DNA from 4 places in the Mixta hanseatica genome. Region 3 is predicted to be linked to each of the others. Evidence: predicted binding sites of a transcription regulator. Region 3 holds the regulator's gene; each other region holds the start of a gene.
The links. The regulator CRP, encoded in region 3, controls carbon source genes, mostly activating them, when cyclic AMP is high. The targets are predictions, from matches to a motif close to ATGTGANNNNNNTCACAT.

Region 1 (7,588 bases), 340 kb from region 3:
AAAGTAAGTAAAGCCGCCGGAGGCGATGGCGACCTGCCAGCCCAACGCCTGCAGCTTCTGCACCAGGGTGCTTAAGCCCGGCATCAACGGTAGCGTATCGCGCACCTGCTTCAGGATATTGGCATCGGCGCCTTTCAGCGTCGCGACGCGCTGGCGCAGGCTGGCGGTAAAATCCAGCTCGCCGCGCATGGCGCGTTCGGTCACTTCCGCCACCTGCTCGCCGCATCCCGCCAGACGCGCGATCTCGTCAATGCATTCAATCTGGATCGCGGTGGAATCCATATCCATCACCAGCAGGCCCGGCGCTTTCAGATAGGGAATTTTACCCAGCGGCGCCACATCCAGACCCAGTTCGTGCGCCAGACGCGTCGCGCGCGGCGTCAGCGAGCCCGCCAGGCGGATCACCTGATAATCATCCACGCTCCAGGCGCTGACAATTACCATCGCTGCGCCCAGCTGATGCTGATAGGCCGTCAGCGAAGCTTTATTCAGCTGATGCCCGTACAGCAGCCAGCCGGTACGCCCGGCGCGATAATCCAGCGGCATCACTTCGTCACCGCTCAGTGAAAGAGGCAAGCCCGGCCAGAGAGAAACATCGGAAGGCAGGTCGCACCAGGTCAAACGATTAGGCATTACAGCTCCTGTCGGAAAGATGATCGGCTGCCGCCATCAAAGGACGTTCTGTTTGACATCCGTGCCGGGCCACAGCCTGTAGAGAAAACCTCGCAAGAGGCTACCCTGTCAGCCGCGCTTCTGGCAACATAAAGTCGCAAAAACAGACGACCGTTTGTTGATTACGTTTTAAGGTTGCCCATGGCTAAATCCAGGCTCAAATTTCGTCTGCACCGCACGGTGATCGTGCTGATCTGTCTGACGCTGCTGGTGGTACTGATGCAGGGCGCGTCCTGGTTCAGTCTGGGCCACCAGATGGCGCGCTCCGAACAGGTAGAAGACCTGGCGCGCACGCTGACGCGTCAGGTGGCGTTTACCCTCACCCCGCTGATGGACAGTCAGGACGATAACCGCACGCAAATTGCTGCTATTCTCAAACAGATGACGGTAAACAGCCGCATCCTCGACGCCTCAGTGTATGACAGCGAAGGTTCGCTGGTGGCGCGCAGCGGTGAAAGCATCAGCGTACGCGATCGTCTGGCGCTGGATGGCAAGCGCGCGGGCAGCTATTTTAATCATCAGCTGGTGCAGCCGCTGGAAAACAGCGACGGCCCGCAGGGTTTTTTACGCGTCACGTTGGATACCCATGTGCTGGTGACCGAAGCGAAGCAGGTGGATAACACCACCAATATCCTGCGCCTGATGATGCTACTGGCGCTGGCCATCGGGATTATCCTGACCCGTACACTGCTGCGCGATCGCCGCACCCGCTGGCAACAGTCCCCTTTCTTGCTCACCGCCAGCACGCCGGTTAAAGAGGATGACGACGAGCCGGAAGAGACCGCAGCGGAAGCGAAAAAAAGCTGATGCGCCAGTTAGCCAGCGGTTGGCGAGGCGCGAAAGACACCGTCAGATAACCGGCGCAGGCGGGCTGAAGGGAATAACCGGACGAGGCGGCCTCGTCCGGTAAAGGCGTTAGGCTTTGTCGCCCAGCAGCACCGATTCCAGCGCGATTTTCACCATATCACTGAAAGTGGTCTGACGTTCTGCCGCCGTGGTTTGCTCATGCGTACGGATATGGTCAGAAACGGTACAGATGGTTAACGCTTTTGCGCCGAACTCTGCCGCCACGCCATAGATGCCCGCCGCTTCCATTTCCACGCCGAGAATGCCATATTTTTCCATCACGTCGAACATTTGCGGGTCCGGCGTATAGAACAGATCGGCAGAGAAAATATTGCCCACACGCGCGTCGATGCCCAGCGCCTTCGCCGCGTCTGCCGCATTACGCACCATGTCAAAGTCAGCAATCGCCGCAAAATCGTGATCCTTGAAGCGCATACGGTTCACTTTAGAATCGGTGCAGGCGCCCATGCCGATCACCACGTCACGCAGTTTTACGTCGGCACGTACTGCGCCGCAGGAACCCACGCGGATGATTTTTTTCACGCCGAATTCGGTGATCAGCTCTTTTGTGTAGATGGAGCAGGATGGAATCCCCATGCCGTGGCCCATCACGGAAATGCGGCGACCTTTATAGGTGCCGGTATAACCCAGCATGCCGCGCACGTTATTCACTTCCACCGCGTCTTCCAGGAAGGTTTCTGCGATATGTTTAGCGCGCAGCGGATCGCCCGGCATTAATACCACGTCCGCGAAATCACCCATCTCAGCATTAATATGAGGCGTAGCCATAGTCGTTATTCCTTGAAAAAATGAAATACGCCAGCAAAAGCTGGCGTTAAATTAAAGCCGCGTATTACAGCATGCTTTTGCCATATTCCATATCGGAAAGGCCGAAGTATTTCGCTACCGTCTGCCCGATATCGGCAAAGGTATCGCGCCCACCAAGAAAGCCCGGTTTCACGCCTGGACCGTAGATCATCACCGGGATATGTTCACGGGTATGATCGGTGCCGTGCCAGGTTGGATCGCAGCCGTGATCGGCGGTGAGGATCAGGATATCGCCCTCTTTCACCAACGCCATCAGCTCCGGCAGGCGGCGGTCAAACAGCTCCAGGCCGCCAGCATAGCCAGCCACGTCGCGACGATGGCCCCAGGCGGAGTCAAAGTCGACAAAGTTAGTGAAGACGATGGCGTTATCCGGCGCCTGCGCCATCTCTTTCACAGTGGCATCGAACAGCGCGTCGAGGCCGGTCGCTTTTACCTTTTTGGTAATACCGACGTGCGCGTAAATATCGGCGATTTTACCCACCGAAATTACCTCGCCCTGTTTCTCGTCCACCAGCTTTTTCAGGATGGTTGGCGACGGCGGTTCAACGGCCAGATCGTGACGGTTGCCGGTACGCTCGAAGTTGCCGGCCTTATCGCCGACGAACGGACGCGCAATCACGCGGCCAATATTGTACTCGCCCTTATCCAGCTCTTCACGGGCGATTTCACACAGATCGTACAGGCGCTGCAGGCCGAAGGTCTCTTCATGACAGGCGATCTGGAAAACCGAGTCGGCGGAGGTATAGAAAATCGGCTTGCCGGTTTTCATATGCTCTTCGCCCAGCTTATCGAGGATCACCGTGCCGGAAGAGTGGCAGTTGCCGAGATAGCCCGGCAGCCCGGCGCGCTCCACCAGTTTGTCCAGTAACGCCTGCGGGAAGCTGTTTTCGGTGTCGCTGAAATAACCCCAGTCAAACAGTACCGGCACGCCGGCGATTTCCCAGTGACCTGACGGCGTATCTTTACCGGAAGAGAGCTCCTGGGCGTAAGCGTAAGCGCCAATGATCTCCGCCTGCGGATCCAGGCCCGGCGGGAAGGTGCCGGTAGAGGCTTCTGCCGCTTTCCCCAGCCCTAATGCCGTCAGGTTTGGCAGATGCAGCGGCCCCTTGCGTCCTTTATCCGCCTCGCCGTTAAAGCAGGCCTGCGCGATATGACCCAGCGTGTCTGAGCCTTTATCACCATATTTTTCAGCGTCTTTACTGGCACCGATCCCGAAGGAGTCCAGCACCATGATAAATGCACGTTTCATGTCACTCTCCTGCGCTTACGCGCGATGAGAAAAATAAAAAAGCGATCAGAACAGTATGACGTCTATCCCGGTCATACTTCAAGCCGCAGGCGCTCAGGTTGCGCTCGCTGTTCAGGGCTACTGGCTGATTCTGCGATAGATAACCGGCGTGGCGGCCGGTTGGTTATCGCTAAGCTTAATTGCCGCTTTTACCGCCTGCGCCGCTTCCTGCCAGCTGGCTTCGCTGGCGGCATGGATCACCGCCAGCGGACGTTGCGCATCCACATAGTCGCCCAGCTGTACCATTTCATTAAGACCCACGCTGTAATCGATGCTGTCGCTGGCGCGACGACGACCGCCGCCCAATGCCACCACCGCCATACCCAGAGCGCGCGTATCCATTTCGTTGACGATGCCGGGCGCATCGGCGTAAACCGCTTTGCTGAGCATCGGGGCCGGCAGGTAGCTGTCCATTTTTTCAATAAAGTCAGCCGGGCCTTTTTGCGCCGCGACCATGCGTGCGAACACCTCGGCGGCGCTGCCGTTATCCAGCACTTTTTGCAGCTGCTGGCGGGCTGAGGCATCGTTCTGCGCCAGGCCGCCGGAAATTAGCATTTCGCTGCATAGCGCCATCGTCACTTCCAACAGTCGCGGATTACGGTAGCTGCCGGTGAGGAACTGCACCGCTTCGCGCACTTCCAGCGCGTTGCCAGCGCTGGAAGCCAGCACCTGATTCATATCAGTCAGCAGCGCGGTGGTTTTACAGCCGGCGCCGTTGGCTACGCCCACGATCGCCTGCGCCAGCTGCTCTGACAATTCAAAGGTTGGCATAAAGGCGCCGGATCCTACCTTTACGTCCATTACCAGCGCATCCAGCCCTTCGGCCAACTTTTTCGCCAGAATCGAGGCAGTGATCAGCGGAATTGAATCGACCGTGGCGGTAATGTCGCGCGTGGCATAGAAACGCTTATCCGCCGGTGCCAGCGAATTAGTTTGGCCGATAATCGCGACGCCGGTCTGCTTAATGATCTCCCTGAAGCGACTGTCGCTGGGGAAAATATCAAAGCCCGGGATCGCCTCCAGCTTATCCAGCGTGCCGCCGGTATGACCCAAGCCGCGCCCGGAGATCATCGGCACATAGCCGCCGCAGGCCGCGACCATCGGCCCCAGCATCAGTGAGGTAACATCGCCCACGCCGCCGGTAGAGTGCTTATCCACCACCGGACCGTTTAAATCTAATGACTTCCACGACAGCACCGCGCCGGAATCACGCATCGCCATGGTCAGCGCCACCCGTTCCGGCAGCGTCATATCATGGAAAAAAATCGTCATCGCCAGCGCGGCGATTTGTCCTTCAGATACGCTGTTATCACGCACGCCGTTAATAAAGAAGCGGATCTCTTCTTCACTCAGCGCGTGGCCATCACGTTTTTTTCGAATAATTTCTTGTGGTAGAAACAAGGCAACCCCCTGTTTAACGGATCAATAAATCAGGCCTGGTGTCCCGATCCAACGGTGCGGAAGTGTTATTTTTAGCGGACGCCGGGCGTCCGCCAGGATGAAAGGAAAATTAGTAGCTGCTGGTGCTGCGCGCGCTGTCATAACCGGCCGCATTCAGCAGGCTTGCCAGCAGGCTGGAGGCGCCGAAGCGGAAATGACGCGCATCCGCCCAGTCGCTGCCCAGAATACTATCGGCCAGCTGCAGATAGAGCGCCGCGTCTTCCGCGGTACGCACGCCGCCGGCAGGCTTAAAGCCAACGCGATCTTTCACGCCTTTATCACGAATCACTTCCATCATGATTTTCGCTACCTCTGGCGTGGCGTTGACCGGCACTTTACCGGTTGAGGTTTTGATAAAGTCCGCGCCGGCGTCGATTGCGATTTCAGAAGCCTGACGAATCAACGCTTCTTCTTTCAGTTCGCCGGTTTCAATGATCACCTTCAGCAGCACATTGGCCGCCGCGCAGGCTTCTTTACACGCTTTAACCAGCTTAAAACCGGTTTCGGTATCGCCAGCCATCAGGGTACGGTATGGAAACACCACATCCACTTCATCTGCGCCGTAGGCAATGGCCGCACGGGTTTCCGCCAGCGCAATATCAATATCATCGTTACCGTGCGGGAAATTGGTCACGGTCGCGATACGAATATCGGGCGTGCCCTGTTCGCGCAGCGTTTTACGGGCGATGGGAATAAAACGGGGATAGATGCAGATAGCGGCGGTGTTGCCTGCCGGGGATTTCGCCTGCTGACACAGCGCGATCACTTTCGCATCGGTGTCATTATCATTAAGCGTGGTTAAATCCATCAGTTTTAGCGCACGCAGCGCGGCAGCGGTTACATCAGTCATAATGCTCTCCAGAAAGATTCAGTGAGCTTCCGCCAGTGGAAGACTCAACACGAGGTCTTGGTTCCTTGAAGAGGGTTGAGATCCATCTCACCTTGCCAGCGATGCTGATTCGCTTTGATGTTACGATCTTAACACCACGGGCAAACTCTTTGTTGTGCGTAAGCTCACATTTAATTAAGAAACGCTATCATCAAGTTTACATTTGATGTGACGTTCATCGCATTAAAAGCGCCACAGCCGCAGCCGGATCCGCTTTATAGCCACTATCATAACGCAGAAGGGCAAATGTGAGAATTATCACATTTGCCCTTTACCTGTTCTTAAGATCCCGCCTGCGCCAGTGCGTTTAACCCAGCCGAAACAGCCGTTCACTGTTGGCGGCCAGCGCTGCGGCGATCGCTTCCGGCGTTTCCGAACGCAGCTCGCACAGCGTTTGCCATACCTTAACTACCTGCTCCGGCCGATTGGGCTGGCCCTGAAAGCCGTTCAGTGGCATATCAGGCGCATCGGTTTCCAGCAGCAGCGCGTCAAGAGGAAGCTGGGCGATGGTATTACGCGTTTTGCTGGCGCGAGGATAAGTAATAGTGCCGCCGACGCCGATAGCATAACCGGCAGCAATAAACGCCTGCGCCTGCTGCAGGCTGCCGGCAAAACCATGCACCACGCCGCGACGCGGCACCTCAATACGTCGCAGATGCTGCGCCAGCTTGTCATGAGTGCGGCGTGAATGCAGGATCACCGGCAGATCGTATTGCCGCGCCAGCCGCAGCTGCGCATCCAGAAAATATTGCTGCCGATCAAACTGAGGATCCTCCATATAGAGATCCAGCCCGATCTCGCCGATCGCCACCAGCTTCGCGGGCCGCTGCATCAGATGCTGCTCCAGCAGTTCCAGTGCCGCATCGTTGTGCTGATAAATAACAATGGGATGCAACCCCAGCGCGGCATACAGCGGCATATGTTGTTGGGCCAGCTGTAGCACGGCAGCAAAGCGCATGGCATCTACCGACGGCACGATAATTTTTTCCACGCCTGCCTGCACGGCGCGCGCTACGCTCTCCCTCTCGTTGCCGCTAAACGGAGGAAAATCAAAATGACAGTGGGTATCGATAAATCTCACGCCCGCGCTCCTTAATAAAACATCGCTTTATTCTGCGTTATTTTATGCATTGCTGCACCAAAGGCGGCCTGATGCTTTCTTGCATTGTAAAATGATTGGCTAACACAGCGGTATTGAGTGGTGAGGGAGCAGCATCAGGAAATGTAAGTCTGGTCGTGCAGAAAAGAGAGAATGAAAAAGTGAGGGAGACGATAAGCTGGCGCAGCGCTACAGAGTAAAGCGGGCCAGCTTATAACAGATTAGGGTAAGCGTTTTTCGCCGGTGGCATCATGCTGCTCACGGCCATAATCTTCCTGCAAAATACCGGAGAGCCAGTCATTGTTTCCTGACATCCAGGCGTCGTCGTTATCAAACCACTCCGCCCACATTAGCGCCATCTGGCCTTTCCATTGTTTCCATTTGCCTGCAACGATGTCGCTGTTCATGACTGGCCTCCGCTAAATTCACTGAATCTGTCTGTTTAGCTGGTTACCTAGGGTCGACGACGACCGGTAAACAGGCTGACGAGGAACAGAATAATACCTACCACGAAGACAATCTTAGC
Region 2 (7,588 bases), 1.8 Mb from region 3:
CGATAACGCTACCCATCATTTATTAAATAAATGAAAAATTAATTTTAATTAATAGAAAAACAATCAAGTCACACACATGCTGCCGTATTTCAATATCGCACAAAATACCTTATCGCTTTAAAATCAACTCATTGATTATTAACAATAAAGACCACCTACCTTCGAATAATATCTGTAATTTACCAATCCTGTAATAAGCACGCATTTATTTGCGCATGCGATAAATCATTACGCGTTATTTTGTGCAATGGTTATGATAGCAAGCGCTGACGCTAAGGATAAACTCAATGATTAAATGGATCGCCCTATTCTTTTTTATCTGGATTATTATTGGCTATTTTTATAATCATCTTACCGAAGAGCCTGAGGACGAATAAGGTGCCCTCTTTTTGCTGCCTGACTGATGGTTTGCTCGATGCTTAGGTATTATTTATGATATTAATTTAGTATGTTGTAACTAAAGAAAGCCCCACTTTACCGCTCGATTGCCCACCGCTATCCGCAACGGGGTAAACAGCAGGGATAAAAAAAGCCGCATTTAGCGGCTCTTTTTACAAACAATTTCAGCTTCAGGCTCCGGCACGGCCTCGCAGCCGCTGGTATCCCGTGTTTTAAGCTCTTCCAGCGCATCGGCGACGGTACGCTTAGCCAGCACCTTAAGCGAGGCCTCTTCCGCCTCTTGCGCGATGGCTTTGAAATACCAACAGGCGTTAGCGCTAACTACGCAGCGCGCCGGCACTTCTGGGCGCGATGCCCAAATCTTCTTATCCTCGATCACCGAAACATAAATATCACGTAGTGTGATTTGATCGGCGGGGCGACCAAGGTGAATCGAACCGGTACGGCCTAAGGTAGAAACGATAATGCCATCGCGCGTTAGCGGCACCATTAGCTTACGAATAAAGCTCGGGTTGGCTTCCAGACCATACGCCAAAATAGCGCTGGTAGAACGTTTGCCCGACTGCTCCGCCATCGCTACGCTTAAAACCATCTGCAAAGCTGTCGGGAAGCGATAATCTAACATTTCATCATCCTGAGTTGCGGTGAATCTTGTTCTTTTTGGCACCGCGGCTGTGAAGAATCATACAAAATAATATAACAAACACGGTTGCTTTTATGAAGCCAGCCGCAGGCGCAAGGCACATAATCACAATTTTCGCCGCGTTTTACCGGCGAAAACGGGCCGTTCGGCGGTGCTCTGCCGCCCTGCCGTTACGACGCGCGCGCTGGCGACATTCGGCTTTTCAATACCAGGGTAAGCAGTACATTGAGCAACGCCAGCACACACAGCAGCAGTAAGGTAGCCTGCGCGCCGAAGTGTTGGAAAATCCAGCCGCCTATCAGAGGCGTTAATGCCTGACCAATCAGCGCCGGACGCGCCATCCGCCCGGCGATAATTGCGTATTCTTCCGGTTTTACCAGCGCCAGCGGCAGCGTTCCGCGAACAATCGCTCGCAACCCGTTTCCCGCCCCGTAAAGCAGCATACCGATCAGCGCCAATTGAGGAAATAGCGCCAACATGACCAACCCCAGCGCCACCAATCCCACGGAAAATAATGTGGTCCAGACCGGATGACCGCGCCGGAATGCCATATCCACCACGCGCGAGGCGACCTGACACGGCCCCAGTACGGTGCTAATCGCCAGCGCAGCGGCCAGCGTATAGCCCTGACTCTGCAGTAAGGTAATCAGCTGTACCGAAACGGCGGTCATAACTACCGACGCCAGGGTAAAAATGGCGCACAGCAGCCAGAAGAGATCGCGCGGTATCGCCGCCTGTTTGCCTGACATCTTATGTCTGGCCGCCCCGCTTGTTTGCCCGCCGCCCGCGGGTAAAGAGTAGAGATAAGCCGGGAAAACGCTAATCAGCAATAACGCGGCATAAGCGAAACAGGCGTGTCGCCAGCCCAGCCATGCAATAAGTAAGGCGCAAAACGGCCACACCAGGGTGGTGCAGAAGCCGGAAATCAGGGTGATGCTGGTAATGGCGCGACGGGCCGTGCCGCCATACAGGGTGCCCAGCGTGGCAAACAGTGCATCATACAGCCCCATCGCCATACCGACGCCGATAATCGTCCAGGCCAGTAGAAATAACCACAGCGTATGACTTAGCCCAACCAGCGTCAGTCCAAGGGCCAATATGCCGCCGCTGGCAGCCAGCATGGCGCGACCGCCGGTACGGGCGATAATGCGGCCGCTTAACGGGGCCAGCATGCCGGAAACGAGAATAGCCAGCGACAGCGCCCCGTAAATCCACTGCTGCGACCAGCCAGTTTCCCGGCTTATCGGCGCAGCCAGTACCGCCATAATGTAAAAAGAGCCGCCCCATGCGATGATCTGTACCACGCCCAACAGCAGGATGCCGGTCAGACCGGGGTAAGCGATTTTCTGTTGCAATCCATTGTTCTCAGTTAGTTAGCAGAGGTGATCGCCTGAAGCGCAGCCGCGCTGGCCTCATCGTCCGGGATATAAACCAACAGGCGGTCGCCGTTACGCGGAGCCGACCACCAGTTATTCTGCCGCAGAGCCAGCCTGCCGGCCTGCGGATGAAAAAAATATTTAACCCGGTTCTCAATGCTGCGCAGTTCATAACGCTGCCAGGTATCACGGAATTCAGCCGAGCTGGCCAGCAGTCGCGCAAGAAAATCTTCCCAGTGCGGATCGCCTAAGTGTTCGCCCATCTGCGCGCGAAACATTGCGACCATTTGCGGCATCACCTCTTCCCAGTTAGCCACCGCGCTGCGCCAGCCAGCATGGTTAAACGCCAGCCACATACAGTTGCGCTGCTCTTCCGGCAGCGTGTCCACATCCACATTCATCAGGCGCGCCCAGGCCTGATTGTGACCCATAATATCGAAACGCTGATTCTGCACCACCGCCGGCAGCGGATTCAGACTGTCCAGCATAATACGCGTATGGGCTGACAGTTTGGCGCAGGCTTTAGCCGCCCGGGTAGCGGGATGCGTTTGTCCAGCCAGGCGGAACAGATGCTCGGTTTCCGCTTCGTTACACTGTAACGCAGAAGCAATGGCGGCCAGCGTTTTAGCGGAGGCTTTAATTTCTCTGCCCTGCTCCAGCCAGGTATACCAGGTTACGCCGACATCGGCCAGCTGCGCCACCTCTTCCCGCCGCAGGCCCGGCGTGCGGCGATGGCGCATACGCGGTAGCCCAAGCCGCACCGGGTCAAGGCTCTCGCGTCGACTACGCAAAAAATCGCCCAGCAGACGGCTGCTGGATTTATCCTGCGTTTCTGCGCGGCTCACGTTCGACATGCTCTTTGCTCTCCTCAGGCGGGTAGCGCTAATACCATGATAAGCAAAAACTGGTACCCGTTTAATTGATGGTTGATGCTAAGCCTCACCTGTTACAAAAACAAGAGAAGCATGATGAATACCTCTACGTTAGGAAAGGCCGGGCTGGTCGTTTTGCTGGCCGGGCAGCTGCTACCGATGATTGATTTCTCCATTGTTAACGTCGCGCTGGATGCCATGGCCGCCAGCCTGCACGCCACGCCGATTGAGCTGGCGCTGATTGTGGCGATTTATGGCATCGCCTTTGCCGTTTGTCTGGCGATGGGCAGCCGACTCGGCGATAACGTTGGCCGCCGCAAACTGTTTATCAGCGGCGTTTGGCTGTTTGCGCTGGCCTCGCTGCTGTGCGGTCTGGCGGGCAATGTCAAAATGCTACTGCTGGCGCGGGCGCTGCAGGGCGTGGGCGCGGCGCTGGTGGTGCCGCAAATTCTGGCCACGCTGCACGTTACCCTGCAGGGACGCGCGCATGCGCGAGCGATTGGCCTGTATGGGGGGATTGGCGGGTTGGCGTTTATTATCGGCCAGGTATTGGGCGGTTTTTTAATCGGGGCGGATATCGCAGGCTACGGCTGGCGCAGCGTGTTTTTAATTAATCTACCAATCTGTTTACTCATTTTATTGACCGCACACCGTTTTATTCCGGAAACCCGCAATGATCGGCCGCTGCCAATCGATAAAGCCGGGACGTTGTTATTGGCGGGCGCCACCGGCAGTTTGATGGTGGCGCTGGCGCTCGGCCCGGTGCTGCATTGGTCATGGCCCTGTCTGCTGCTGTTAATGCTGTTTCCCCTGCTGCTGGCGCAGCTGTGGCGAACAGAGATTGCCCTGGAGAAGCGCGGCGGCGCGCCGTTGCTGCCCCCGGTGCTGTTACGCCTGCCCAGCATGGGTTTTGGCATCAGCCTCGCCGTACTCTTTTTTAGCTGCTGGAGCGGTTTTATGTTTGCCGTCGCGTTAACGCTGCAGTCAGGCATTGGCATGAGCGCCTTTTCCTCCGGCAACGCATTTATTGCGTTAGGCGCGACCTACTTTATGGTATCGGTCAGCTCGACGCGCATTGTGGAAAGGCTGGGAAAACGGCATACCCTGCTGCTGGGCTGCGCGATACAAATGAGCGGCCTGCTGTTACTGATGGCGATGTTTTACTACGGCTGGAGAGCGGTGAATATCTTCACCCTGATACCGGCGACAGCGGTGATCGGTGGCGGACAGGCATTAATTGTCAGCACCTTTTATCGTATCGGCATGGCTGACGTGCCGACGCACTATGCCGGGGCCGGCAGCGCCACGCTGTCAACGGTGCAGCAGGCAGCTTTTGGTATGGGCCCGATGGCATTAGGATCGCTGTTTACACAAATGCTGCAGCAGGGAGATTATCAACAGGCGGTGCTGGCTACGCTGGCGGCGGAATGGCTGCTGATGTTCATCCTGGTGCTGCGCACCCTGGGATCGAAACGCACCTTCGTTGCTTCATGTCAGTTAACGGGCAAGCTTAAGTAATAATCAGGCCGGATTGTCCGGCCTTTCTTATCTTTTACGTGACAATATCCAGTGAAATTTTAACCTGCCGCAACTTCTCATAAATATTGAAAAATATTACCAATGTTCATTCAATTAATTTGACCCCGCCCTTTATTTACCAGGAAATGTGCGTCTCAATTTTTATTCACTCTCTATATCCAACCTGTTTAACCACGAGAAATAAACTTAAGCTATTGTTTATAAAGATAATTAATAAATCAACATGGGCGATGTGGTGATTGTTATATTCCACCATGCTGGCTGCTTTATTTTTATTTGGCTTTTCAAAAAAAATCACTATATTAAATAACTATGTTGCAAATTGTTACATCAGCAGAGGGTGAGTTATGGGCCAATTTTATTATGTACACACTAAGGCAGGATCTTCGGGTATTAACCGGGTGCATTGCGCCGGTTGTCCTTCGCTCCCCTCGCTGGACGACCGTTTCTTCCTGGGCACTTTCTATGCCCCGCTTGATGCCCTTAAGCAGGCAAGAAAATATTATCCCCGTGCCGAAGGATGCAAAAATTGCTGCCCACAGCTAAAAAAGAAAAAAGCCATTAAAAATCAGCAACCTTTTACGCTACTCTCTTTTTGCTGAGGTTTCATACCGGTAACGCTGCCCTCGTATTTTAGGGTTTGCGCTTACACCGCTGCTTTTGACTCTGGCGCTGCTTTAGCTCTTTTTAATCGCCAGAGCAGAATGCGTTTTCTTTTCGAGCCGATACGCCGGGCAGATAATTTTTTTACTGTACTGTTTCACTCTTGCTATAAATCGCCCACAATAGTGATTAAATGTGATATGCATCACCTTTTGGTGATGAAACCATCAATTCTGTTAACACGTCTGGCATCCATTTATTCCTATGCAAACACCTGTTTCCCGTAAAACGGCCTGGCTTCGCGTTGTACTGCTGGCCGTCGCAGCCTTTATTTTTAATACCACCGAGTTTGTTCCGGTGGGCCTGCTTTCTGACATTGCCGCCTCCTTTTCCATGAAGACGCCGGAAGTGGGCATTATGCTGACCATCTACGCCTGGGTGGTGGCGTTGATGTCGTTGCCGCTGATGCTGGCGACGCGCAACGTAGAGCGCCGTCTGCTGCTAATGGTGCTTTTTTTGCTGTTTAGCATCAGCCATCTTCTGTCGCTGCTGGCCTGGAATTTTTGGGTGCTGGTGCTGTCTCGTATCGGCATTGCGTTGGCGCATGCCATTTTCTGGTCGATTACCGCCTCGCTGGCAATTCGCGTTGCCCCTGCCGGTAAGAAAACTCAGGCGCTTAGTATGCTGGCAACCGGCACCGCGCTGGCGATGGTGTTGGGCGTACCGATTGGACGCATTATCGGCCAGTATCTGGGCTGGCGTATTACCTTCGGCATGATCGGCGCCTCGGCGCTGGTGCTACTGCTGATGCTGGTTAAGCTGCTGCCGAAATTGCCGAGTGAGCATACCGGCTCGCTTAGCAGCGTGCCGATGCTGTTCCGTCGTCCGGCGCTGGTGGGTATGTATTTGCTGGTCACGCTGGTAGTGACCGCGCACTATACCGCCTACAGCTATATTGAGCCGTTTATGCAGGTGATTGCCTCACAGGGCGAGAACTTTACCACCTTCCTGTTGTTGATTTTCGGCACTGCCGGCATCGTAGGCAGCATTATCTTCAGCCTGCTGGGAAACAAGTTCCCTTCCGCGCTGCTGCTTAGCGCTATTGGGTTAATTACCCTGTGCATGGGACTGCTGCTGTTCGCCGCGATTCATCCGGTGGCGGTTTCCATCCTCTGTGTAATCTGGGGTATGGGTATGATGACTATCGGCCTGGCGATGCAGGTACGGGTGCTGTCGCTGGCACCGGACGCCACCGACGTGGCAATGTCGCTATTTTCCGGTATCTATAATATCGGGATTGGCGCGGGCGCGCTGCTGGGTAATCAGGTCAGCCTGCACTTTAAAATGGCTGATGTCGGCAATGTCGGCGCCATCCTCGGCCTGCTGGCGCTGTTCTGGTGCATTTTTATTTTCCGACGCTATCCGCAGTTGCGCAGCAACGGTTAACAGATAAAACAAAGGGGCCATAGGGCCCCTTTTTATTGCTCGCGTTCAGGCCGTAATAAAATAGCCTACTCCAGATAAAAAACCGGCTTCAGCGGCTGACTCACCGGGCTGTTATCCGCATTAGAGGGCATAAGTTCGCGCATTGATGCCCACCAACGCTGGCATACTTCGGTCTGCGCGACCGCTGCCCAACGCTCTTCGGACTCGATTTCCACGTAAGCAAACAGCAGGCTGCGCTGCGCATCCAGAAAAATAGAGTAATGATGCGCGCCATGCATCTTCAACGTCTGTTCCAGCTCCGGCCAGATGGGCGAATGGCGCTGCTGATAGGTTTCATGGCAGTCGGGATAAACCTGCATCACAAAGGCTTTACGCAACATGGGCCGGTCCCGTATCCAGCGCTGCCTGCCAAGGGTTAACGTTAAAACGTTTACCCAGCGCCACCAGCTGTTCGGTGGTAATACTCTGGCGCAGGCCGCCCATTGAAATGACCTTCACCAGTACTTCCGACGATTTTTCAGCGGTATCGATCAGGCCAAAGGTTTCATCCAGCGTCGGTCCAGCGCCGAAGATGCCGTGGAAAGGCCACATCACCAGGCTGTGCGCCTGCATCTGTTGTGCGGTAGCATCGCCAATTTCATCGGTGCCGGGCACCATCCAGGGAACGATGCCGACGCCATCCGGGAAGACCACCAGGCATTCGGTGCTGC
Region 3 (7,588 bases):
GCAGGCGGCGGTCAGAACGCCCATCGACAAATTGAAAGTTTTCCATGCGCGGCGGCTACGCAGCAGACGGCCAATCAGGGTGCCGAAGCCCAGCCAGAGCACGCCGGCGACCAGGTTAACCAGCGCCATGCCAATGCTGATCGCCACGATTGAACCGCGATAGGCTTCGCCCGCCAGACTGAAGCTGGCTACGGCGCCCAGCGCCATTAGCCAGGCTTTAGGATTCACCAGCTGTAACAGCCCGCCCTGCCATAAGGGCATCGGCCGGAGAGGCGTATCGCCCATCTCGATCTTTTCATAGGCCGCCGTGGCGATCTTCCATGCCAGCCACAGCAGATAGAGGCTGCCGACAATTTTCAAAAAAAGGTGCAGAGAGGGATAAACCAGAATCAGACCGCCCACGCCAAACGCCACCAGCGCCAGCATCAGCTGCATGCCCAACATGATCCCCAGCATCAAGGGAAGCGACCGCAGAAAACCAAAATTAGCGCCGGCCGTGGTCAGTAGCGTATTATTTGGACCAGGCGTAATCGCCGCTACCCAAAGAAAACCAAGCATTGATAAAAACAGACTGAGTTCCATAAAAAGGGTGCTCCCCACCCGATAAAATGTTAATCCCTGTAAACTAACAGTGCGCCTGAATGCGTACAAGCGTGAAACGATGAGCTTTTTTCACAGTCAGGAATCCTTTATTCCCCTGAAAGGACTGCATAATCCGCATCTGCAAACGGTGCTGCCGCGCCTGTTTCGCCGTCGGGTCTATTTGCGTCCTCACTGGCAGCGCCTTGAACTGCCCGACGGGGATTTTATCGATCTGGCCTGGAGCGAAGATCCGATGCAGGCGCGCCACAAGCCGCGCGCGGTGTTGTTTCATGGGCTGGAGGGAAGCTTCCATAGCCCCTATGCGCACGGTCTGCTGCAGGCCTGGCAACGCCGCGGCTGGCTGGGGGTGGTGATGCACTTTCGCGGCTGTAGCGGCGTCCCCAACCGCATGGGCCGCATCTATCATTCAGGAGAAACCGAAGATGCCAGCTATTTTTTACGCTGGCTGCAAACCACGCTGGGCCATGCGCCGACGGCCGCGGTCGGCGTCTCGCTGGGCGGCAATATGCTGGCCTGCTTGCTGGGTCAGCAGGGCGATGACTGTCCGCTGGATGCCGCCGTTGCCGTCTCTGCGCCGCTGATGCTGGAACCCTGTAGCGCTAAGCTTGAACAGGGATTCTCCCGCGTCTATCAGCGCTATTTGTTAGGCCAGCTCAAGCTTAATGCCCGGCGCAAGCTACAGGCCTGGCCCGGCACGCTGCCGATTGACCTGCCGCAGCTGGAGGCGCTAAAGCGCCTGCGTGATTTCGATGATGCGATCACCGCGCGCGCTCACGGTTTCGCCGATGCCGGTGATTATTATCGGCGCGCCAGCGCCATGCCGCTGCTGCCCGACGTACGTAAACCGCTGTTAATTATTCACGCTAAGGACGATCCATTTATGACCGATGAGGTGATTCCCGATCTAACGCGGTTACCTGCTAACATTGAATATCAACTGACGGAATATGGCGGCCATGTCGGTTTTGTCGGCGGGACGTTGCGCCGTCCGCAAATGTGGCTGGAGCAGCGTATTCCGCAATGGCTATCACCTTATCTGGATAACTAAGCTGTGATTATTCCCTGGCAAGATCTCTCTCCGGAAACCCTGGATAACCTGATTGAAGCTTTCGTGCTGCGCGAGGGCACCGACTATGGCGAGCAGGAACGTTCGCTGGCGGAAAAGGTGGAAGATGTCCGTCGCCAGCTGAAAAGCGGCGAAGCCGTGCTGGTCTGGTCGGAGCTGCATGAAACGGTAAACATTATGCCGCGCGGGCAGTTTCGCGGCGAATAGCGCTGCGGCTCGCTCTGTGCGGCCTGTCACATTAACAGGTGGTGACGGGCGCGCACGGTAATGACACTGCAGGCCGAAACGTGTTAACAATGCTCATCGCCCGATTTTACCCAGAGAGTATTTATGTCAGCCAGACATCCGATTATCGCGGTGACCGGCTCCAGCGGAGCGGGAACCACCACCACCAGTCTTGCCTTTCGTAAAATTTTTCAGCAGCTTAACCTGCACGCTGCCGAGCTGGAAGGTGACAGTTTCCATCGCTATACGCGCCCGGAAATGGATATGGCGATCCGCAAGGCGCGCGATCTGGGCCGGCACATCAGCTACTTCGGACCGGAGGCCAACGACTTCGGCCTGCTGGAACAGACCTTTGTTGAATATGGCGAAAGCGGCCGCGGCCAGTCGCGTAAATATCTGCATACCTATGACGAAGCGGTGCCGTGGAATCAGGTGCCCGGCACCTTTACGCCGTGGCAGCCGCTGCCGGAACCCACGGATATCCTGTTTTATGAAGGGTTGCACGGCGGCGTCGTCACGCCACAGCATAACGTGGCGGAAAAGGTGGATTTGCTGGTTGGCGTGGTGCCTATCGTCAATCTGGAGTGGATTCAAAAACTGGTACGCGATACCAGCGAACGCGGCCACTCACGCGAAGCGGTAATGGATTCGGTGGTGCGCTCAATGGAAGATTATATTAACTACATCACGCCGCAATTTTCCCGCACCCATCTCAACTTTCAGCGCGTGCCCACCGTGGACACGTCGAATCCCTTTGCCGCGCGCGCGATCCCCTCGCTGGATGAAAGCTTTGTAGTAATCCATTTCCGCGGCCTGGAAGATATTGATTTCCCCTATCTTCTGGCGATGCTGCAGGGTTCGTTTATTTCACATATCAATACGTTGGTGGTGCCCGGCGGGAAAATGGGGCTGGCAATGGAATTGATTATGCTGCCGTTAGTGAAACGCCTGATTGAAGGCAAAAAAATCGAATAATCTGCCTATTCTCTGTCTTCAGATAAGTAAGCGAATTGCCTGCCTGGGCTTTCAACAGCTAAACGGCAATTGTCCGATTCAGCACAAGCTGAAGCGAGACAACAGGAGACAGTAAGATAAAGCTGTGCTACAAACAAAGCTGTAATATTTTCGTTCGATGAAACGAGAACGGGACGACTGCACGCCCTTAAGCCTCGCAGTTGCCTGCATAATTTCCAGCAGGAAACGCTTGAAGATTTCAACGCCTGACAGGGAAAACTGCCCCCTGTATTTAGGGCACGATTACAACAGAGGATAATAGCGAATGGTTCTCGGCAAACCGCAAACAGACCCTACACTCGAATGGTTCCTGTCACATTGCCATATTCACAAATATCCATCAAAAAGCACGTTGATTCATCAGGGTGAAAAGGCCGAGACGCTCTATTACATCGTAAAAGGTGCGGTTGCGGTACTGATCAAGGATGAAGAAGGCAAAGAGATGATCCTTTCCTATCTTAACCAGGGTGATTTCATTGGCGAGCTTGGCCTGTTTGAAGAAGGCCAGGAACGTAGTGCATGGGTACGAGCGAAAACCGCCTGTGAAGTAGCCGAAATTTCGTACAAAAAATTCCGTCAGCTGATTCAGGTGAATCCTGACATTTTGATGCGTCTCTCTTCACAGATGGCGCGTCGCCTACAGGTAACTTCAGAGAAAGTAGGCAATTTAGCTTTCCTTGACGTTACCGGCCGCATTGCCCAAACGCTGCTTAACCTTGCCAAACAGCCGGATGCGATGACGCACCCGGACGGGATGCAAATCAAGATTACCCGTCAGGAGATCGGCCAGATCGTTGGCTGCTCACGCGAGACGGTAGGTCGTATTCTGAAAATGCTGGAAGATCAAAATCTGATCTCCGCGCACGGTAAAACGATTGTCGTTTACGGCACCCGTTAAGCTACGCTGAAGACACGGCGTGATGCCTGGCATCACGCCGTGTCTATTTTGGTGATGTAGTATGTGGCGGAGAATTATTTACCATCCCGAAGTGAACTACGCGCTGCGTCAAACGCTGGTGCTCTGTTTACCGGTAGCCTTTGGCTGGTTGCTGGGCGATTTACAAAAAGGGCTACTCTTCTCGCTGGTTCCCGCCTGCTGCAATATTGCCGGTCTGGATACGCCGCATCGGCGTTTCTTTAAGCGCCTTATCGTTGGCGGTGCGCTGTTTGCTTTTAGCAGTTTCCTGCTTCAATGGCTATCGTTACAGCAGGTGCCGCTACCCGTTACGCTGTTCGCCATGGCGTTAGTACTGGGCGTGACCGGGGAAATCGGTCCGCTTCATGCCCGCCTGCTGCCCGCTTCATTGATTGCCGCCATTTTTACCCTCGGTCTGGTGGGCAATATGCCCATCTGGGGACCGCCGCTGCTCTATATCGGCGGCACCTTCTGGTATGGGCTGTTTAACTGGTTCTGGTTCCGGCTGTGGAAAGAGCAGCCTATGCGCGAAACGCTCAGCCTGCTGTACCACGAACTGGCGGATTACTGCGAAGCGAAATATACCCTGCTAACGCAGCTTACCGATCCGGAAAAAGCGCTGCCGCCGCTGCTGGCGCGTCAGCAAAAAGCCGTCGATCTGATTAATACCTGTTATCAGCAAATGCATATGCTGGCCGCCAACCGCGATCACAGCCATCGCCATCTGATGCGTGCGTTTCAGGTCGCGCTCGATCTGCAGGAGCATATCGCTGTCAGCCTGCATCAGCCGCAGGAAGTACAAAAGCTGGTAGAGCAAAGCCATGCGGAAGCGGTGATCCGCTGGAATGCACAAACTATTGCCGCACGGCTGCGCGAACTGGCGGACGACCTGCTTTATCATCGGCTGCCGTCACGTTTCACAATGGAAAAGCCGCTGCTGGGTCTGGAAAAAATTGCGCGTCAGCATCCGGAAAATCCGGTCGGCCACTTCTGTTATTACCATTTCAGCCGCATCGCCCGTGTGCTGCGTACTCAACGTCCGCTCTATCGACGCGACCTGATGGCCGATCGCCAGCGTCAGCTGCCGCTGCTTCCCGCCCTGCGCAGCTATCTGTCACTGAAATCCTCTGCCCTGCGTACCGCGGCACGCTTTGCGGTGATGCTGGTGTTCGGCAGCGTGCTGGCGCTAACCTTTAACGTGCCGAAGCCGTGGTGGATTTTAATGACGATTATGTTTGTCAGCCAGAACGGCTACAGCGCCACGCGCGTGCGTATCCAACACCGAGCGCTCGGTACGCTGGCCGGGTTGATTATTGCCGCGGCAGCGCTGCACTTTGCGGTGCCGGAGTCATTAGTGCTGGTGATCATGTTGGCGATTACTCTGGTCAGCTATCTGTTTATCCGTAAATATTATGGCTGGGCGACCATCGGTTTTACCCTTACCGGCGTCTATTCACTGCAGCTGCTGTCGCTGAACGGCGCGCATTTTCTGCTGCCGCGCCTGATGGATACGCTGATGGGGTGTTGCATCGCTTTTGGCGGCATGGTCTGGCTATGGCCGCAATGGCAAAGCGGGCTATTGCGGCAGAATGCGCATGATGCACTGGAAGCCTATCAGGAAGCGTTACAAATGCTGCTGGGAAATGAGGCGTCGCCGCAGAAGCTGGCCTGGCAGCGGGTACGGGTGAATCAGGCGCACAACGCGCTGTTTAATTCCCTGAGTCAGGCGATGCAGGAACCCGCCTTTAATACGCGATATCTGAAGGATATGAAACTTTGGGTCACGCACAGCCAGTTTATTGTTGAGCATATTAACGCGATGACCATTCTGGCGCGCGAGCACACCATGCTGCCTCCTACGCTGGCGCAAAGCTATCTGCAATCGTGCGAAATTGCGCTGCAGCGCTGCCAGCAGCGGCTGGCCTACGACGGACCTGGCCAGCAGACCAATATTCTGGAAGCGCAATCAGACAATCAGGAAGGGCCGACAACCATTATGGAGCGCCACGTAAAGCGTATCCTTGAGCACCTTTCCGTGATGCATACTATTTCGTCACTGGCATGGAGCCAGCGGCCGCACCATGGCAAATGGCTGGTGCGCCGCCTACGGAAAAGATAAGCGCGCCCTTGCCGCGGGCGCGCCCCTGAATCAGGCCGGATTCAACACCTTATCGGCGGCCCTGGCCAGACGCGCCATACCCTCGCCAATATCCGCCAGCGGAATAACCAGCGAAGGCGCAAAGCGCAGCACATCGCTGCCCGCAGTTAAAATCATCAGCCCTTCGGCCGCAGCGGCGTTAAGAATATCGCGCGCTTTGCCCTTATGCTGCGGCTGAAGCTCCGCCCCGATCAGCAATCCCTTACCGCGAATTTCGCTGAACAGATCCAGTTTGGCGTTAATCGCTTCCAGCGCCTCAACAAAACGTTGACGCCGCTGTTCAATGCCGTCCAGTACCCATGGCGTATTGATCGTATCCAACGCTGCTTCCGCCACGGCGCAGGCCAGCGGATTACCGCCATAGGTAGTGCCGTGGACGCCCGGCGCCATCGCCGAGGCGATCTCGTTGGTAGTCAGCATGGCGCTAATCGGAAAGCCGCCGCCTAATGCTTTCGCCGAGGTCAGGATATCGGGCTGCACGCCGTAATGCTGATAGGCAAACAGCTTACCGCTGCGTCCCATTCCGCTCTGTACCTCATCCAGCACCAGCAGCGCCTGATGTTGATCGCATAGCTGGCGCAGCCCCTGCATAAATTCCTGGGTTGCCGGCACTACGCCGCCTTCGCCCTGAATCGGCTCGACCACGATGGCGCAGGTGTGATCGTCAATCACCGCCTTCACCGCTGCAAGATCGTTAAAGGGAACGTGGACAATATCGGCCGGCTTCGGGCCAAAGCCATCGGAATATTTCGGCTGTCCGCCGACCGATACGGTAAACAGCGTGCGGCCATGGAAAGCGTTATGGAAGGCGATGATTTTGCTTTTATACGGGCTGTGGCGCGTGGCGGCATAATAACGCGCCAGCTTAAATGCGGCCTCGTTGGCTTCGGCGCCGGAGTTAGCGAAAAACACCCGTTCGGCGAAAGTGGCGTCAATCAGCTTGCTGGCAAGGCGCAGCGCGGGCTCGTTGGTGAAAACGTTGCTGGTATGCCACAGCATTTCCCCCTGAGTTTTTAGCGCTTCCACCAGTGCCGGATGGCAATGGCCCAGCGCGGTTACGGCGATCCCGGCGGTAAAATCGATATATTCCTTGCCCTGCTGATCCCATACCCGGCTGCCTTTGCCTTTAACCGGCACAAACTGCGCTGGTGCATAAACAGGCAATATCACTTTGTCGAAGGTTTCCCGCGTAACCGCCATTTTTTCCGCTGCCATTCGCTACCTCATTTAATTTTACGTTAGCCATCTGTGAAAAAATAATCATAAAATATGCATAATAAGTCAAACGGAATTATGCGAAGGTATTAAGCGCCCGGCCGGCGGCGCAGGAAATTAGCCAGTAGCTGATGCCCCTGCTGACTCAGGATGCTTTCCGGATGGAACTGCACGCCTTCCACATCCAGCGTTTTATGTCGTAACCCCATGATTTCATCCGGCTGACCGTCGCGCAGGCTCCAGGCGGTCACTTCCAGGCAGGCTGGCAGCGTCTCTTTTTCCACAATCAACGAGTGATAACGCGTGACGGTCAGCGGCTGCGCCAGTCCGGCGAATACGCCACGCTGCTGATGAGCAACGGCGGAAGTTTTACCGTGCATAACCTGACGCG
Region 4 (7,588 bases), 220 kb from region 3:
GACAGGTGACAAGCGAAGCGGCTAATTATATATGTCTCCTGTCATTCATAAAATATAACATTTTCATTTACCCGTTACGTAACGCGAACTTATGTCATATTAATCGCCACAAGAAAAACTTTTAGCTGCGCCTGACTTGCAATATCATCCTCAGCCGCTAGATTTAGAAACGTTGGATGCGCATATATTTATCGCCCACTAATAAATATATGCATTCTGTTAATACACATGAGGAGAAATAATATGACTCAGCATCGTGGCGGTTCAGGTAACTTTGCAGAAGATCGTGAGAAAGCCTCTGAAGCCGGTAAAAAAGGCGGCCAACACAGCGGCGGTAACTTTAAAAATGACCGCGAAAAAGCCTCTGAAGCAGGCAAAAAAGGCGGGCAGAACAGCCGCCGCAGCTAATTTTTCCCAGGTAAGCCCTTATAAAGATTAGCGAAACCCGCAGCACGGCGTCACGTGCTGCGGGTAGCCTCATTTATTGACCGTACTCCACGCGTCCTCTTATCCTTTTTTAATATTCAGTACGTCTATTTGACTATTGCTAAATATTCGCTACCCGATCGTTGGTTTATTTAAAACAAGCGCAGCGGCAGCGAGCGGATGAATCCTAATATTCTATTTCTACCGTTGCATTTGTTTATTTTTGTCTATACTGAAAATTAACAGGGCACGTTACCCTGAACTTATAAATTATTATCCTTTGGTTATGGAGATTACGATGAGTATTAAAACGCTGGAAGACCTGTTTATTCACGATCTGTCCGATGTTTACAGTGCTGAGAAGCAAATCAGCCGCGCTCTGCCGAAAATGGCACGCGCCGCTAGCGATGAAAAACTTATCGAAGCATTCAAAACCCATCTGGAAGAAACCCAGGGTCAGATCGAGCGTCTTGACCAACTGGTTGAGGCTACCCCTGACGTACGGATTAAGCGTATGAAATGTCACGCGCTGGAAGGCCTGGTGGAAGAAGCGCAGGAAATTATCGATTCCGTAGAGAAAGGCGTGGTGCGCGATGCGGGCCTGATCGGTGCCGCGCAGAAAGTTGAGCACTACGAAATCGCCGCCTACGGTACCCTGCGTGCGCTGGCTCAGAAACTGGGCTATAAAGAAGCGGCTCGCCTGCTGGAAGAGACATTGCAGGAAGAAAAAGCGACTGATGAAAAACTCACCATCATCGCTGAAAAAACGCAGTAATTGCCTTATCAGCAGTCAGGCTTCCGGCCTGGCTGCTGGCCCTGCCCCGTCTGAGTTTAGTTATGCAGCAAACACTCCACCTGAAATTTCTCTCCGTAACGCTGTACGCCCGCTAAAAATTTCTCTGTTGTTAGCGGCTCGGGCGGCGGCAATAGCGGCGCTCTCTGCCGTAACTCCTCATCGAAGCGCGTTAACGTAGCGAAATCACGTGGATAACGTTCCGTATCGACACCGACAAACGCACCCTCATCCGTGGCGTAGTTAAGCAATTGCTGCCAGCGTTCAATCGACGCCATACCAATACTTTCTGTGCCGTGAGAAAACAACAGTAGATCAATATTACGGAACGGCGGCTGACGATCGAGGTAGCGCTGCAAACTGTTCGCGGAAGGTTCAGTGCAGAACGTTAGCCAGAACGGAACTGCATACTGCTGCATGGTGGTCCAGGGGTCCATTAACAGAAAATTATCCACCACCAGGCGTGAAGCGATAACGCCAGCTGACAGATACCAGTCGCGGTAAATTTCGGCGGTCACAAAGCTTAGCGCCTCCGGATTTTCATAGCGCAGTTCTACCAGCTTCCAGTTCTGGCTGTTGGCCAGCTTTTTCAATTCGGCCATTAAATGCGCGTCAAATCCCCACTCCGCTTCCGGTACGGTCGTGTCCGGCGCTGGCGGCTCCCATTTTTCCCGCTCGATACCGCAGCGCGCCAAATATTCCATCACGCGCGGTCCACCGGAAAAATATTCCTGCTCCGTTGCGCCGCCCACTGCGCCAAACTGATAAAATGAGCGATCGCTGGTGCGTGTGGCGGGCCACTGCTGCGTACAGTGATTGATCACCAGCGTGCCGCCCGGCGGCAGTGCGCTTAATAAAAACTCATGGTATTCCAACGGCAGCTTACGGTGTTTCAGGCGGAAGTAGGACATCTGATCCAGCATCAATCGATCCTGATTCGGGTCCTGCATTTGATGCACCGCCAGATGCGGCGAGGCCGCCAGCAGCGCATCGGTGATCGGTTTGCCATCCGCCATACCTTTTTGCGCATCATCCGGATCGTTGTGTAGCGAACGTACCGGACACAAAAAGGTTTGCGGCAGCCAGGGCACGCCCATCGCCGCCGCCAGATGCACCATCGCGCCGTTGGAGGAGCCGACAAACGCCGCCTGATATTGCTGCTGAGGATATTGATTCGCTACCCAGCGCGCGATCCCTTCAATATCCAGCTGCTGCGCCTGGCTAAGCGAAATGCCTTCAGCCATGCCGCCAAGCGCGTAGCCCCATTCGCGCACGCGCTCAGGCAGCTTGTTCAAGGCAGGCAACACGCGATCCAGCGTCGGCGACTGGCTGGGGCTGCTAAAAGGGCGCTGATGTAACGCATTGCTGAGCGCCATTACCATCGCGGCAGCGGAGTCAAAACGGGCAATGCCTTTTGGCGGTTTACTCATGGTTTTCCTGTTCCTTCTGCACGCGAGCGATAAAAGGCCGTATAGCGCGGCTGTAACTCCAGGGATAAACATAGTGCAGCGTATGGGTACCCTGCGGCAGGGTCATCAGCTCGCCGTGCGGCAGCAGCGCCACCATTTCAGCCACCCAGCGGGCGGGAGAAACCACATCGTATGAGCCGCGTACTACCAGCGTAGGCGCTTTAATATGCGGCAAACGTTGTTCAATGCGATCGCGCATCATGGCGCGTACGGTACCGATAGCGCGCCAGATGCCCGCCTTGGCATAATCGATTCGACTGAGCGCAGCGGGCGAACGATGCGCTTCCCGACGACCGTTGCGCCAGTCAAGCCAGATTTGGCGCAGTAGCGAACGGTTATGGCGATCGACGGTCGGCCCTTGCAGCACCAGTCCGGCGACCGCTTCAGGGTGCGCAACCGCCAGTGCGGCCAGCACCTGGCAACCCATCGAGTTGCCGACGAAAATAGCGCGCGATAGCTGATTCTGCTGCATCCACATCCACAGCGCTTCTGCCAGCTGATCGACATTGAGCACCGGCTGCGAGACCGGCAATGAGCTGCCGCCGAAGCCCGGCAGGTCAGGCACCAGCACCCGATATTCCCAGCCCAGCGCCAGCGCTAAATCTTCCATCGCCCGTCCGGAAAGCACCAGGCCATGCAGCAGGACCACCGGCAAGCCGGGACGGGTCTCCGGCGTGGCGCGAGTGAACATCCGCCACGGCCCCACCTGCTGATAATACCCGGCCAGCCCCGCCTGATGACTATGAATGCCCACGGGCGGCGTTTGCTGCCATTTGCGCCATTGCTTAACAAACAGCGCCGTACCGGCCAGTGCTGCGGCCATACCGAGAAGAAGTGTGCGGTTATTCGGCCCGCGTCTCCGGGTTGCTCTCTTCATCAGCTGCTCTCAGGTTAGGGATACCCGCTAAGTTTAGGCGCTAAATAGCGCTTCGCCTTGTTTGCCGCGCCGCTTCACAACAACGGTTGATAAAAATGTGCGGCGGTTAGCAACAACGGTGATTTAAGAAAATTGCCGTAGACCCGGCAGAGCAATGCGATGAGAAACAAAAAGGTAAGCGGGTACGATAAACAGGCGTGAGCCAGCGTTTAACCAGGAAGAGCGCAAGTAAAATAAACGCAGGAGAGAGATAAAAGCAGGGTTTGATAACCATCGGTCGTTCCCTGGCCGCGGTTATCGAGGGTTTCGGTGCGGCGGCGCCGTTAGTTCAGTGCGCCGGGCGGTACGTGCTTAAAGGTTTCAACGTAAGCGTGAAACACATACCGGAAGAACTTTTTCATAACAAATGACCTGCTTAACTTCTGTTGAAAAAAACAACGAAAATTATAGCGACCGCGCTTTTTTGCAGCAACTTTTTTTGAAGCAGATCACAAAATTCGCGGCGATTATGCAAAGCAAAACTTAAACAAAAGATAAACGAGCCCAGGTTTCTTAACATTTTTGTTAAAAAAGCAGAGGGTAAGCTATTGAATTAGCATCAATACCAGCTAACGCTCTCGCCACCGTGCGGGCAGGCCGCTAAACGTTGAACCCATACGCGGATTCACCGACAATACTCTTCTCGTTTCTTTGCCGTCCTGAACCTTATGAAATCCACGTTTGAAAATTGGCTTGCTCCGATGAGTATTTTGCTCCTGGGCTTTCTGTCTGCGCTGCTGCTGCCCGCGCCTTCTCCAGGCCCGGAGCTGACTGCCCGCATGATGTCGCTGTTTCATTTTAGCGACCTGAATCAGTTTTATACTTTTGTGCTGTGCCTGTGGTTTCTGGTACTGGGAACAATGGAATTTTTTGTGCTGCGTTTTCTCTGGCGTCGTTTCGGTAAAGTCTAATTCCTGCCGCGCACCGTTCAGCCTTACGTAACGACCTGTTTTCCTAAAGTTGTGCAATATCAAGGCGGCCGTACGCCGTTTTCCTCCCGACTTCACCAGACTGTGCCAGGCTTATAGTCAGCAAAGGCGTTTTTCGCCTGGCCCGAACGGACAGTTATTAAGGAGAATGTATGGCTAAAAAGTTGACTATTGCAGCCCTGATCGCCCTTTTCACGCTGCCAGCCTTTGCCGAGGATAACGGCGGCTATAAAAGCGGCGAAGCGCCGCCGACCAATCAGGATAGCGGCTATAAAGGAACCGAAGATACCACCTCAGCGCCTTTGGAACTGGTAAAAACCATGCGAGATGGCGCCTGGGTAACGGTTGAAGGCTATATCATTAAGCAAAAAGGCGATAACCGCTATCAGCTACGCGGTCATGGTGATCAAACCATTGACCTGGTTATCCCGGAAAAAGTCTGGGCAGGCAAAACCTATGATGCCAAAGATCAGGTGCGTATGAACGGTCGTGTTCGTCAGGATGGTGAGCGTCGCTGGATTGATGTGCAACAGTTGGGCGATCCCTGATAGCGCAGCGCTACTGATAACCGCAGGAGAAGGCGATGAATAAAATCCTGACGTTATGCCTGGCAGCTCTGTTTGCCGCTCCGGCTCTGGCCGCCGATGGCGGCTTTAATCCAGACGGCAAAGCGCCGCCGCCGGAAGATCAGAAAGATGGCTACCGCGCGGTCACGGATAATCAACAGCTGACCGCCACCCATCAGCTAGCGCAGCTTTCTACCGGCACCTGGGTAACCTTGCAGGGCAATATTATCCGCCAGACCGGTAAAAAAACCTGGGAACTGCGCGATCGCTCCGGCACCGTACAGTTACAAATTGACGATGGCGTCTGGCAGGGTCAGGAAGTAAAACCGGACGATTTGATCTCGGTTAACGGTACCCTGTTGCGCCACGGCAAAACTCTGTTGATTGACGTGAAGAAGTTGCACCTGCTGTAAAATCCCTCGCGATTTTTCGTTCCCTTACCGCAAAAAGTAAGGGAACGCTTACCTGGGATCCCTTTTGTTAAGCCTTCTGCGTTTTTCTGGCCTTTTTATCACAAAAAGTGTGAGGCTAACCGCTTCAGCTTGGTTAAAATTCAAACAACTTTTAAATTTTAAACAAATTATTCAATTTTATTGCGAGAATGTTATATTCCTTAGCGCACTTATAACGTGTGGTTAACCTTCACATTGTGTGGGGTTATTTCGTTCGCTTTTAGTTGTGGAAAGAGAGCAACCCGCCTAGCAGAAGCTGGACTCTTTCACCTGCAATTATCTGTTGAGCCATCAACAGACGGAGATGCCGCCTCATGCGTAAAACAGCATTACTTCTGACGCTGTGTATGAATGCTTTAGGCCTAAGTAAGCATGCAGTAGCAGAAGATAAAGAGGACGTCGATGTACTACTCATCGGCGGGGGAATTATGAGCGCCACCCTGGGGACTTATCTTCAGGAGCTGGAACCAGGCTGGTCTATCAAAATGGTAGAGCGTCTGGAGAACGTCGCGGAAGAGAGCTCTAACGGCTGGAACAACGCCGGTACTGGCCATTCCGCACTGGCGGAAATGAACTATACGCCAGAAAAAGAGGGTTCGATCGACATCAACAAAGCGATCGATATTAACGAAGCCTTCCAGATCTCTCGTCAATTCTGGGCCTCACAGGTACAGAAAGGCGTACTGCACGACCCGCCCAGTTTTATCAATACGACGCCGCATATGAGCTTTGCCTGGGGCGAAGAGAACGTTACTTTCCTGCGTAAACGTTATGAAGCGCTGCAGAAAAGCACCCTGTTCCGCGGCATGGAATACTCAGAAGACCACGCGCAGATTGCGAAGTGGGTGCCGCTGGTAATGAAAGGCCGCGATCCGCAGCAGAAAGTGGCGGCCACGCGCATCAATATCGGAACTGACGTTAACTTCGGCGAAATTACGCGTCAGCTGGTCGCTTCGCTGGCAAAAAGCCCGAATTTTAGCCTGCAAACCCGCCATGAAGTGCGCGATATTAAGCGTAACGACGACGGTAGCTGGCGTGTCGTCATTGCCGATCTGAAGAATAACGGCGCGGAGAAAATCGTTAACGCGAAGTATCTCTTTATCGGCGCTGGCGGCGCGGCCCTGCCGCTGCTGCAAAAAACCGGCATCCCGGAAGCGAAAAACTACGCCGGTTTCCCGGTGGGCGGCTCCTTCCTGGTAACGGAGAATCAGGAAGTCGTGAAGCAGCATCTGGCGAAAGTATATGGGAAGGCCTCGGTTGGCGCGCCGCCGATGTCCGTTCCGCATATGGATACCCGCATGCTGGATGGCAAGCAGGTTCTGCTGTTTGGCCCGTTCGCCACCTTCTCAACTAAGTTTCTGAAAACCGGCTCCCTGTGGGATATGTTCGGTTCCATCACCGCCAGCAACCTTATGCCAATGGTGCATGTGGGAATGGATAACTTTAACCTGGTGAAGTATCTGGTCAGCCAGCTGATGCTGAGCGACGACGATCGCTATACGGCGCTGAAGGCCTGGTTCCCGGAGGCGAAGAAAGAAGACTGGCATCTGGTTCAGGCTGGCCAGCGCGTGCAGATCATCAAGAAAGATGCAGAAAAAGGCGGCGTGCTGCGCCTGGGCACGGAAGTAGTGACCTCGCAGGACGGCACCGTTTCTGCCCTGCTCGGCGCATCACCGGGCGCTTCCACCGCGGCGCCAATCATGGTGAACCTGATGCAGAAAGTGTTTAAAGATAGATTCGCCTCGCCAGAATGGCAGGCGAAGCTGAAAGAGATGATCCCATCTTACGGTCAGAAGCTGAACGGCAATATCAGTGCAACCGAGCATGAGCTGGCGGAAACCAGCCGTATCCTGCAACTGGATTATGCGCCGATGACGCCAGCCGCCGCTAACGACGAAGCCTCTCACGCTGTCATCGCGGCCCATAAATAAGCCTGAACGCAGCCGTCAGGCTGAACCTGACAGCAAGATCAGCAGGCGGCAATGCCGCCTGTTTTTTTGCCCACCTTAGCTATGCCATCTGCGGTTTATCGCTGGA

Region 1: deoC (deoxyribose-phosphate aldolase) is a predicted target of CRP. The motif match lies at 6,130-6,147, and genes of this name have one in related genera.
Region 2: K6958_RS10690 (sugar transporter) is a predicted target of CRP. The motif match lies at 5,626-5,643, and genes of this name have one in related genera.
Region 4: azuC (stress response protein AzuC) is a predicted target of CRP. The motif match lies at 4,042-4,059, and genes of this name have one in related genera.

What each region holds. Positions count from the first base shown of each region.
Region 1 is NZ_CP082904.1:743,480-751,067, reverse strand. It holds gene serB (phosphoserine phosphatase) at 1-633, opposite strand, end outside; gene K6958_RS03565 (YtjB family periplasmic protein) at 814-1,479, shown strand; gene deoD (purine-nucleoside phosphorylase) at 1,588-2,307, opposite strand; gene deoB (phosphopentomutase) at 2,372-3,595, opposite strand; gene deoA (thymidine phosphorylase) at 3,713-5,035, opposite strand; gene deoC (deoxyribose-phosphate aldolase) at 5,145-5,924, opposite strand; gene K6958_RS03540 (TatD family hydrolase) at 6,271-7,044, opposite strand; gene K6958_RS03535 (CsbD family protein) at 7,284-7,469, opposite strand; gene K6958_RS03530 (DUF1328 domain-containing protein) at 7,517-7,588, opposite strand, start outside.
Region 2 is NZ_CP082904.1:2,206,960-2,214,547, forward strand. It holds gene oqxR (efflux pump transcriptional repressor OqxR) at 539-1,024, opposite strand; gene K6958_RS10670 (MFS transporter) at 1,213-2,397, opposite strand; gene K6958_RS10675 (helix-turn-helix transcriptional regulator) at 2,412-3,272, opposite strand; gene K6958_RS10680 (MFS transporter) at 3,387-4,808, shown strand; gene K6958_RS10685 (hypothetical protein) at 5,177-5,431, shown strand; gene K6958_RS10690 (sugar transporter) at 5,697-6,878, shown strand; gene rhaM (L-rhamnose mutarotase) at 6,944-7,258, opposite strand; gene rhaD (rhamnulose-1-phosphate aldolase) at 7,248-7,588, opposite strand, start outside.
Region 3 is NZ_CP082904.1:404,023-411,610, reverse strand. It holds gene K6958_RS01840 (LysE family translocator) at 1-582, opposite strand, end outside; gene K6958_RS01835 (hydrolase) at 662-1,651, shown strand; gene K6958_RS01830 (YheU family protein) at 1,655-1,876, shown strand; gene K6958_RS01825 (phosphoribulokinase) at 2,000-2,869, shown strand; gene crp (cAMP-activated global transcriptional regulator CRP) at 3,174-3,806, shown strand; gene K6958_RS01815 (YccS/YhfK family putative transporter) at 3,868-5,943, shown strand; gene argD (bifunctional acetylornithine/succinyldiaminopimelate transaminase) at 5,974-7,197, opposite strand; gene K6958_RS01805 (aminodeoxychorismate synthase component II) at 7,287-7,588, opposite strand, start outside.
Region 4 is NZ_CP082904.1:188,840-196,427, reverse strand. It holds gene K6958_RS00880 (con-10 family general stress protein) at 244-408, shown strand; gene K6958_RS00875 (YciE/YciF ferroxidase family protein) at 725-1,201, shown strand; gene K6958_RS00870 (hypothetical protein) at 1,258-2,649, opposite strand; gene K6958_RS00865 (alpha/beta fold hydrolase) at 2,642-3,511, opposite strand; gene azuC (stress response protein AzuC) at 3,889-3,966, opposite strand; gene K6958_RS00860 (DUF1158 family protein) at 4,273-4,515, shown strand; gene K6958_RS00855 (YgiW/YdeI family stress tolerance OB fold protein) at 4,686-5,081, shown strand; gene K6958_RS00850 (YgiW/YdeI family stress tolerance OB fold protein) at 5,117-5,512, shown strand; gene mqo (malate dehydrogenase (quinone)) at 5,899-7,482, shown strand.